Regions from separate parts of the Paenibacillus pasadenensis genome, predicted to be linked through region 1. Evidence: riboswitches for the same ligand, from Rfam matches in the RefSeq annotation. Region 1 holds a riboswitch; the other holds the start of a gene.
The links. A riboswitch is a leader RNA that binds a small molecule or an ion and turns the genes downstream of it on or off. The one in region 1 is predicted to bind glycine.
Positions count from the first base shown of each region.

Region 2: it holds a riboswitch for glycine, as region 1 does, so the genes downstream of both, gcvT (glycine cleavage system aminomethyltransferase GcvT) here and sdaAB (L-serine ammonia-lyase, iron-sulfur-dependent subunit beta) in region 1, are expected to answer to the same signal.

Region 1 is NZ_NFEZ01000004.1:479,937-485,176, forward strand. It holds gene B8V81_RS11775 (SDR family oxidoreductase) at 765-1,544, opposite strand; glycine riboswitch at 1,878-1,977, shown strand; gene sdaAB (L-serine ammonia-lyase, iron-sulfur-dependent subunit beta) at 2,238-2,957, shown strand; gene sdaAA (L-serine ammonia-lyase, iron-sulfur-dependent, subunit alpha) at 2,926-3,810, shown strand; gene B8V81_RS11790 (ABC transporter substrate-binding protein) at 4,068-5,240, shown strand, end outside.
Region 2 is NZ_NFEZ01000003.1:1,113,029-1,118,268, reverse strand. It holds gene gcvPB (aminomethyl-transferring glycine dehydrogenase subunit GcvPB) at 1-266, opposite strand, end outside; gene gcvPA (aminomethyl-transferring glycine dehydrogenase subunit GcvPA) at 326-1,705, opposite strand; gene gcvT (glycine cleavage system aminomethyltransferase GcvT) at 1,716-2,840, opposite strand; glycine riboswitch at 3,098-3,201, opposite strand; gene gcvH (glycine cleavage system protein GcvH) at 3,360-3,749, shown strand; gene B8V81_RS08455 (DHA2 family efflux MFS transporter permease subunit) at 4,061-5,240, shown strand, end outside.

The DNA.
Region 1 (5,240 bases):
CAACCAGGGAGTCGAGAATGCCTTGGATGGCGGAACTCCGGCGCGTCGACACAACCAGGGAGTCGAGAATGCCTTGGATGGCGGAACTCCGGCGCGTCGACACAACCAGGGAGTCGAGAATGCCTTGGATGGCGGAACTCCGGCGCGTCGACTCAACCAGGGAGTCGAAAGTGCCTTGGATGGCGGTCCCCCGGCGCATTGACTCAACCAGGGAGTCGAAAGTGCCTTGAATGGTAGCCCCCCGGCGCATTGTCTCAACGAGGGAGTCTAGAGTCCCTTGGTCGGCAGAGCCCCGGCGAATCGACTCAACCAGGGAGTCGAAAGTGCCTTGGATGGCGGAACTTCGGCGCGTCGACTCAACCAGGGAGTCGAGAATGCCTTGGATGGCGGAACTCCGGCGCATTGTCTCAACGAGGGAGTCTAGAGTCCCTTGGTCGGCAGAGCCCCGGCGAATCGACTCAACCAGGGAGTCGAAAGTGCCTCGGATGGCGGAACTCCGGCGCATCGACTCAACCAGGGAGTCGAGAGTGCCTCGGATGGCGGAACTCCGGCGCATTGACTCAACCAGGGAGTCGAGAGTGCCTTGGATGGCGGAACTCCGGCGCATTGACTCAACGAGGGAGTCGAGAGTGCCTTGGTTGGCGGAACCCCGGCGCATTGAATCAACCAGGGAGTCGAGAGTGCCTTGGCCCGCAGAACCCCGGCGCACCAGCACAACAGGGGGTCCAGAGTGCCTTGGCTGGCGGTCCCCCAGCGCCCCTTCGCTAGCGCCCGAGGAACCCGCCCTCCGAGCGGATCGACTGGCCGGTGATCCACTGGGCCTCGTCGCTCGCCAGGAAGGCGAGCGCGCGGGCCGCGTCCTCCGGCTGTCCGATGCGGCCCATCGGGAACAGCGGCAGCAGCTGCCGCTTGAGCTCGTCCGACATCCAGCCGGAGTCGGTCGGGCCCGGATCGAGGCCGTTGACCGTGATGCCGAGCGGAGCGAGTCCGGCGGCCAGCGGCTCGATCAGGCCCGCCAGCAGCTGCTTGGTCGCGAGGTAGGCGAGGTTGTCGGCGTCCGGCCCTTTGGACAGCAGGAACAGGATGCGTCCCGCCCCGCCGGCCTGATGCGCCTGCTCGAAGCGGCGCGCGAACTCCATGCTAAGCAGGGCCGGAGCCCGATTGTTGACGATATAATGCCGATCCAGCGACTCCTGCGTCAGCGTCCGGTAGCTGGTCGGCGCGCAGTAGCACGCGTTGTGGATGATGATCGAGGGCAGCCGTCCGAGCGCGCGCTCGGCTTCGTCCAGCACCTGCAAGGGCACGTCCGGGTCCATGAAGTCGGCCTCCATCTGCCCGGCCCGCACGCCGATGCCCTCCAGCTCCTGCTGCAGCCGGTCCGGCCAGCCTTCCTGCAGGCCGCAGCCCTCCTCCGCGTCGTAAGCGCGCCAATGCGTATAGAACAGATCGGCGCCGCCCTCCGCCAGCGCGCGGCAGATCGCTGTGCCGATGCCCGCCTCCCGGCTGACGCCGGTGACGAGAGCCGCCCTTCCTTTCAACGTCATGCGCATCTCCTCCTTCTGCAACCAGCATAAGCCCCAGAGGCGTCGGAGAGTAGGGGGGCGAACGGCTAAAGCCGAACTTGCCCTCCCGGCTGGCATCGTCCAGGCTGCCGAATGGCTGAAGTCGAACTTGCCCTCCCGGCTGGCATCGTCCAGGCTGCCGAACGGCTAAAGCCGAACTTGCCCTCCCGGCTGGCATCGTCCAGGCTGCCGAGCGGCTGAGGCCGAACTTGCCCTCCTAGTGCCATCGCCTGGGCTGCCGAGCGGTTGAGGCCGAACTTGCCCGCCCGGGTTGAAGCCGGCTGTCCTCCTGCATATAATGAGAAGGCACAGCGGATGATGGCAGCGGGAGAGATTGCCTGCATGATCGAGGCAGCGCCGAAGGAGCAACCTGCACGCAGGGGAATCTCTCAGGCAAAAGGACCTTTGCCGGACGCAGCTCTGGAGAGCATTCCGCGCCGCCTTGCGGACGGCCGAGCGGGCATCCAAGCCCGGTCCGGCCGCAGGGCGGCGCGTCGGAATCACCCAAGGGGAAACTTCATGGCGCCGGCATCGCGGCGCTGTCGGGGGCAACTCTCAGGTACAAGGGACAGAGCGGTGGAATACGGGGAAGCAAAGGGCTCGCACGAGCCTTTGTTTCGACGCATTCCGCCGCCCTGTTCCTTTTCATTTCAGCCACTAAAAAGGAGGAAGCGCATGCGCTTCAAGGATGTCTTCTCGATCATCGGGCCGTCCATGGTCGGCCCGTCCAGCTCGCATACCGCCGGAGCGGCGCGCATCGGGCTGGCCGCCCGCAGGCTGCTCGGCGCGATGCCGGAGACGGCTCGCGTCTCCTTCTTCGGCTCGTTCGCCGCGACCTACCAAGGCCACGGCACGGACACGGCCGTCGCCGGCGGGCTGCTCGGCATGCGCACCGACGATCCGCGCCTGCCGGATGCGGTCGAGCTCGCCGAGGAGGCGGGCATGGACCTGACCTTCCGCGAGGGCAAGGGGCTGTTCCCCCATCCCAACACCGTGCGGCTCGACCTGCAGGCGGCGGACGGGCGCAAGCTGTCGCTGCTCGGCACCTCGATCGGCGGCGGCAACGTGGAGATCGTCGAGGTGAACGGCTTCGCCGTCAAGTTCGGCTGCTCCTGCCCGGCGCTGCTCGTGCGCCATCGCGACCAGCCGGGCGTCATCGCCGGGCTGACCGCCGCCTTGGAGGAGGCGGGGCTCAACATCGCCGGCTTGTCGCTGAGCCGGATGGAACGGCAGGGCGAGGCGCTGGCGGTCGTCGAGCTGGACGGCGAGGCGGCGGTGACGCTGCTGGAGCGGGTGCGGCGGCTGCCGCATGTGCTCGGCACCGATTACGTCGATCTGAACGGAGAAGAGGAGGAGATGGCGGATGAACTTTCGGACGCTGAAGGAGCTCAGTGAGCGCTGCCGCGAGAGCGGCCTGTCGATCGGACGCCTCATGCTGCAGCAGCAGGCCAAGGAGTCGGGACGCGAGGAAGCGGCGGAATTCGCGACGATGAAGGAATACTACGGCATCATGAAAGACGCCGTGCATAACGGCCTGACCCGCGACACGACGTCGCGCAGCGGACTGACCGGCCTCGACGCTCAGCGGGTCGCCGCCTACAACGAGAGCTCCGAGCCGAGCCTCGGCGGCGACGCCGGACGGGCGATGGCGTACGCGCTCGCCGTCTCCGAGGTGAACGCCTCGATGGGCCGCATCGTGGCGACGCCGACGGCGGGCTCCTGCGGCATCATCCCCGGCGTGTTCGTCAGCTCGCAGGAGCGGTTCGGCTGGGACGACGACATCATGACCGAGGCGCTGTTCGCCGCGGGCGCGATCGGCTACGTCATCGCCAACAACTCCTTCGTCTCCGGCGCGGAGGGAGGCTGCCAGGCCGAGGTCGGCTCGGCCATCGGCATGGCGGCGGGCGCGCTCGCCGAGCTGCGCGGCGGCACGCCGGAGCAGGCGGTGCATGCCGTCGGACTCGCGCTCAAGAACACGCTCGGCCTCATCTGCGATCCGGTCGGCGGGCTCGTGGAGATCCCGTGCATCGTGCGCAACGGCTTCGGCGCGGTCACCGCGCTCGCCGCGGCCGACATGGCGCTGGCCGGCGTGCGCAGCGTCATCCCGAGCGACGAGGTCGTGCAGGTCATGCTCGAGGTCGGCGCGGCGATGCCGGAGAAGCATCGCGAGACCGCCGGCGGCGGACTGGCCCAGACGCCGACTGGCAAAAAGCTGATGGAGGACCTGCGCAAGAAGAAGCGGCGCTAGCGGTTTTCGAATGCGGCCAACCGTGCCGCCGGTTAAAGGAATATCGCAGCAAAAAGCTCGGCGAGACGACCTCGCCGGGCTTTTTCGGCTCTTCGCCGACCTCGGTCCGAGGGCCTAAATTCATGCCGGACGAGCAAGTTCAGGTGAAAAGCGGAATAAACTGAAAGCGGATACATCAATCAGGCGCCCGGCTCCGGGACCGGCAGAGGCCTGTCCCTGGTCCGGGCGAAGTCCAGCATGTCAGGAGGAATGGCGGAGTGGTCAAATTCCGAAGGATCGGCTTGCCGTTGCTGTCGCTCGCCCTGGTCGCCGCCGGCTGCGGCGGCCCGGCTCCAGCCGAGAATACGAAGACGCTTACGCTCTGGTACTGGAACCGCAGCCTCGACGACGGACTCATCCAATCGGTCGAACAGAAGTTTCCCGGCATCAAGATCAACGCCCAGAAGATCGGAGGCGACTTCAAGTCGAAGCTGAAGACGACGCTCGCCGCCGGCACGGACGGACCGGACATCGTCGCCTTCAACGACTGGGTCTCCGAGCTGTTCGTCAGCTCGGACCGCTTCTACGATCTGTATGAGCTCGGCGCCAAGGAGATCGAGCCGGACTTTCTCGACTGGAAATGGAACTTCGGCGTCACCGCGGAAGGGACGATGATCGCGCTGCCGATCGATACCGGCCCGACCGCGCTGTTCTACCGGGCGGATCTGTTCGCCGAGGCCGGCCTGCCGTCCGAGCCGGCCGACGTCCAGCGGGAGCTCGGCACCTGGGAGAGCTACCTCCAGGCGGGCCGGCAGCTCCAGGACCATTTTGGCGGCAAGGTCAAGCTGCTCGACAATGTCAAGAACATCTACACGCAGTTCAACGCCCAGTCGGACCGCATCTACTTCTCCACGGACGGCGAGTTCATCGGCGACAAGCCGGAATCGTCGGTGAAAAAGGCGTGGGATCTCGCCGTCCAGGCCGCGCGGATGAAGCTGGCCGGCAACGCGGACGCCTTCACGAGCGAGTGGAACGCCGCCATGAACAACGGCAGCATCGCCTCCTTTGTCGGCGCCGTCTGGATGAAGGAGATCCTGGAGCAGGGCGCACCGGATACGGCCGGCAAATGGCGCGTCGCCCGGGCGCCTGGGGGAGACGGCAACAACGGCGGATCGTTCCTCGCCATCATGAAGTCGAGTCGCTATCCGAAGGAAGCGTTCGACGTCATCCGCTACCTGCAGAGCCCCGACAACCAGATCCGGACGTACAAGAACATCAACCTGTTCCCGTCCGCGGCGAAAGCGCTGGACGATCCCATCCTGCAGGAGAAGGAGCCGTTTTTCGGCGATCAGGCGACTGGGCAAATCTTCGCGGAATCCGCTCGGGGCGTCAAGCCCGCTTATTTTGGAGACAAATTCACCAATGTGAACGGCATCGCCCTGCGCGAGCTG
Region 2 (5,240 bases), on a different contig from region 1:
TTGATTTTCGGGTTGTACTTCATCGTGCAGGAGCCGAGCGGGTAAAAGCCGTTGTCCACGCCGAAATTGCGCCGGGAAAGCTCGGTATAGTGGCGGACGACGTCGACCTCGTACACCTCCGGCAGCGAAGCGGAATTACGGCGAAGCCGGCCGTTCGGCAGCAGCTCGGCCAGCTCCTCGTCCTCCGGCACGTCGCATGGCGGCAGCGAGAACGCCTCGCGTCCTGCGCGGCTCATCTCGAAGATGAGCGCCTTTTCGGGCTTCACGTCGACGGAGCCGGCGAGCCGCAGCTCGGCCAGACGCTCTGGGGTCGGATTCGGTTGGCTCATGTCAGCGCCTCCTTTCGGGTCAGCCGGTCGAGCGCGGCGGCGAAGGCTTCGATCTCCTCGCGCGTCCGCTTCTCGGTGACGGCGACGAGCATATGCCCCGCGAGCTCGGGATACGACCGGCCCAGGTCGTAGCCGCCGAGGAAGCCTTCTTCCAGCAGCGCGAGCTCGAGCTGGCGCAGGTCGGTTCCTTCGGGAAGCTTTACGACGAATTCGTTGAAGAAAGGCGTATCGGCGAAGGAAAGGGAGAAACCTTCCAGCCCGCCGAGCGTCCGGGCCGCATGGCGCGCCTTGCGCAGATTCAGCTCCGCCGTCTTGCGGAAGCCCGTCTTGCCCATGACGCTCAGATAGATGCTGGCGCACAGGGCGAGCAGAGCCTGGTTGGAGCAGATGTTGCTCGTCGCTTTCTCGCGGCGGATATGCTGCTCCCGCGCCTGCAGCGTCAGGACGAAGCCGCGCTTGCCGTCCCGATCCACGGTCTGGCCGACGATACGGCCGGGCATCCGGCGCATGAGCGGCTCGGCGACGGCGAAGTAGCCGCAGGTCGGGCCGCCGAGCGAGCTCGGGATGCCGAGCGGCTGCGCGTCGCCGACGACGATGTCCGCGCCGAGCGCGCCCGGCGCTTCCAGCAGGCCGAGCGAGAGCGGATTGGCGCTGACGACGAACAGCGCGCCGGACTCATGGGCGAGCGTGCCGAGCGCGGCGAGATCCTCGACCGTGCCGAGGAAGCTCGGCGACTGCACGAGCACGGCGGCGGTCGATTCGTCGACCGCCGCGGCCAGCGCCTGGGGATCGGTCAGGCCGTCCCGCAGTCCGACCTCGACGACATCGAGCCCGAGCCCGCGCGCCGTCGTGCGCACGATCTCGCGCGCTTCGGGATGCACGGCCCGGGAGACGACGACGCGCTTGCGGCGGGTATGGGCGGAGGCGAGCGCTGCCGCTTCGGCGAGCGCGGTCGCGCCGTCGTACATGCTCGCGTTGGCGACGGCCATGCCGGTCAGCTCGCAGATGTACGACTGGAACTCGAAGATCGCCTGCAGCTCGCCTTGGCTGATCTCCGGCTGGTAAGGCGTGTACGCGGTATAGAATTCGGAGCGCCCGGCCAGATGCGGCAGGACGGCCGGGATATGGTGGTCGTACAGGCCGGCGCCGAGGAAGCTGACGGCCGTGTCGGCGTCGGCATTGCGCCCGGCGAGCTGCTTGAGATGGCGCATCAGCGACCATTCGTCGAGCGCGCCGGACATCGGCAGCGTGCCGGAGTAGCGGATGGAGGCAGGGATGTCGCGGAACAGCTCTTCGACCGAGGAGACGCCGATCGTCTCCAGCATTTCGGCTTGATCCTGCTCGGTCATCGGGATGTAGCGGTGGGGACTGGTCATCGTTGAGGGCTCACTCCTTGTCGGTTCGGGCCGGCGGCGCCGTTCTTCGGTAAAATGGGGCGGGAACGACGGCAGCCTTCAGCCGTTTGCCGCGGATCTCGACCTCAAGCTCGGTGCCGACCGCGGCGTATTCGGCCTGGATCAGCGCCAGCCCGAGGCTGCGCCTCAGCGTCGGGGACTGCGTGCCGGAGGTGATCTCTCCGATGCGCGTCTCTCCGCTGTACACAGGATAATGAGAGCGCGGAATGCCGCGCTCCAGCAGCTCGATGCCGACGAGGCGGCGAGGGACGCCGGCGGCTTTTTGCGCCAGCAGCGCGTCGCGGCCGACGAACGGCTCGCCGCCCAGCTTGACGAACAAGCCGAGTCCGGCCTCGAGCGGCGTGATGTCGGCCGACAGCTCCTGGCCGTACAGCGCGAGCTTCGCCTCGAGCCGCAGCGTGTCGCGGGCGCCGAGCCCCGCCGGCTCCAGGCCGAGCGGAGCCCCTGCCGCCAGCAGGCCGCGCCACAGGCGCACGGCATCGCCGGAGGCGGCATACAGCTCGAAGCCGTCCTCGCCGGTGTAGCCGGTGCGCGAGAGCAGCGCCTTGACGCCGCATACGTCGGCTTCCCGCAGGAAGCGGAACGGCTTGAGCTCGGCAAACGGAGCGTCCGTGCAGCGGGCGAGAATCTCGGCGGCCAGCGGTCCTTGGAGAGCGATCAGCGCCGTTTCGTCCGAGCGGTCCTCGATCGTCACGTCGCCGATCAGATGCTCTTGCAGCCAGGCGAGATCCTTTTCGATGTTGGAGGCATTGACGACGAGCAGATACTGGTCTTCGGAGATGCGGTAGACGAGCAGGTCGTCGACGACGCCGCCGTCCGGACGGCAGAGAAGCGTATACTGGGCTTCTCCGTCCTGCAGCCGACGGATGTCGTTGGTCGTGACCGCCTGCAGGAAGTCGGCGGCGAATTGCCCCGTGACGAGGAATTCGCCCATATGCGACACGTCGAACAGGCCGGCCCGCTGGCGGACGGCCTCGTGTTCCCGGATGATGCCGCTGAACTGCACCGGGAGCTCCCAGCCTCCGAAGTCGATGCACCGCGGCTCGCCGGTCTCGGCATAGACGGGGCGGAGCGGAGTCGTGCGCAGGTTGGCCATGCAAGGTTCCTCCTCGCGATTCAGTCGTGTGGCGAAATTGTCGATCCGCAAAAAAAGGACAGGGCGGAAAACGCGGTCAGGCTGTCCGAAGACATGCCTGCCGGCTCGTTTTCCGCTCTGTCCTTTGTACCTGAGAGTTGCCCCGATGCCGATCCTCCGAATCGCTTCGGCCTGCCGGCGGCAGGTTTCCCCTTTGGTGACGACCGCCCGCCGGCATGCTGCCGGACGCGAAAAAGCGCTCGTTCTCTCCAGAGTCGCGTCCTGCAGAGGTCCTTTTGCCTGAGAGATTCCCCTGCGCTACGTCAAGGTTACTCCTTCGGCGCCGCCTTGAACTGCCGGCGATCTCTCCCGCTGCGCTCATCCGCTTATTTACGATCTCTTCCAGTTTGCCGGATCGGACAACCCGGTGTCAATAACCATTCGTTCCGGGAACGGCAAAGATTGACAGGCTTCCCGCCGATCGTTTACGCTTTCCGCATAGACGGCTCTTCGAGGCCGAGGAGAAAGGATGAGCGTCCAGTGAGTGAGATTCGTCAAGGCTTGGGCTACACGGAGGAGCATGAATGGGCATCCGCAGCGGGAGAGAACGCCGTCCGGATCGGCATTACCGACCATGCGCAGCATCAGCTCGGCGATATCGTTTTTGTCGAGCTGCCCCGGCCCGGCGATCGGGTGGAAGCGGGACAGCCGCTCGGCACGATCGAGTCGGTCAAGACGGTATCGGACCTTTATGCGCCGGTGAGCGGCACGGTGGCGAAGGTGAACGACGCGCTCTCCGATTCGCCGGAGCTCGTCAACTCGGAGCCTTACGACGGCGGCTGGATGCTTGAGATCGAGACGGACGGCAGCGCGGCCGAGCTCGTGGCGTCGCTGCTGGACGCCGACGCTTACGCCGGGCGGACCGACTGACCAGGCGCGCGTTCCGGGAGGCAATCGGCTCCCGCGCAAGACCTGGCGAAGCAGGGATGGGGCATGCCCCATCCCTGTTTTTTCATTTCTTTTTTCGGTAAAGAACGACTGTAAACAAAATCATTAATTGCTCTCGCCGGTCCAATATGGGTAAGATGAAAAGGACCTGCCGGCCATAGGCCATGCCGGCCTCGGTCGAACCAGACTAGACAAAGGCTGAAAAAGCCTAGGAGGGGACCACTGTGGAACAAACGCTGTCGGCCGCCGCTTCCCCGCAGGAAGAAGCGCCGCAATTCAAAGTCGTGCCGATCATGGCCGCGCTGCTCATCAGCGGCTTCATCGGCATGTTCAGCGAAACTGCGCTGAACATCGCCATTACCGAGCTGATGGCTCTCTTCAACGTGGAGCCGGCTACCATTCAATGGCTGACGACCGGCTTCCTGCTCGTGCTTGCTATTCTCGTTCCGGTCTCGGGACTGCTGCTTCAATGGTTCACGACGCGCCAGCTGTTCATCGCATCGCTGTCGTTCTCCATCGTCGGCACGCTGCTCGCCGCGCTGGCGCCTGGCTTCGAGGTGCTGCTCATCGCCCGTCTCATCCAGGCGGTCGGCACCGGCCTGCTGCTGCCGCTCATGTTCAATACGGTGCTCGTCATCATCCCGCCGCATCGCCGCGGAACGGCGATGGGCATCATGGGCCTCGTCATCATGTTCGCGCCGGCTGTCGGTCCGGCGATCGCCGGCCTGTTCCTGGAGTACTCGTCCTGGCGGACGATCTTCTGGACGGCGCTGCCGCTGCTCGTATTCGCGCTGATCTTCGGCATCGTCTTCATGCGCAACGTGTCCGAGCTGACCCGTCCGCGCATCGACCTGCTGTCCATCGCGCTGTCGAGCATCGGCTTCGGCGGCATCGTCTACGGCTTCAGCAGCGCGGGCGAGGGGGAGCATGGCTGGAGCAGCCCCAAAGTCATCATCGGCATCGCTCTCGGCGCGGTCGGGCTGCTGCTGTTCATCCTCCGCCAGCTGCGCATGAAGCAGCCGATGATGAATCTGCGCGCGTTCCGCTATCCGATGTTCACGATGGGAACGCTGATCATTTTCGTCTCGATGATGATCATCCTCTCGACCGTCATGCTGCTTCCGATTTATCTGCAGACGGGCATGGGGCTGCTGCCGCTTGCGGCCGGCCTGCTGATGCTGCCGGGAGGGCTCGTCAACGGCCTGATGTCGCCGATCATGGGCCGCCTGTTCGACAAGTACGGGCCGCGCTGGCTCGTCATCCCGGGGCTGGTGCTCGTCATCGCCATCCTCTGGCTCATGACCGGCATCGAGCCGACGACGTCCAAGGGCGAGATCATCGTGCTGCATTCGCTGCTGTTCATCGGCATCTCGATGATCATGATGCCGGCCCAGACGAACGGCCTCAACCAGCTGCCGCGCGAGCTTTATCCGGACGGCACGGCGATCATGAACACGCTCCAGCAGGTGGCCG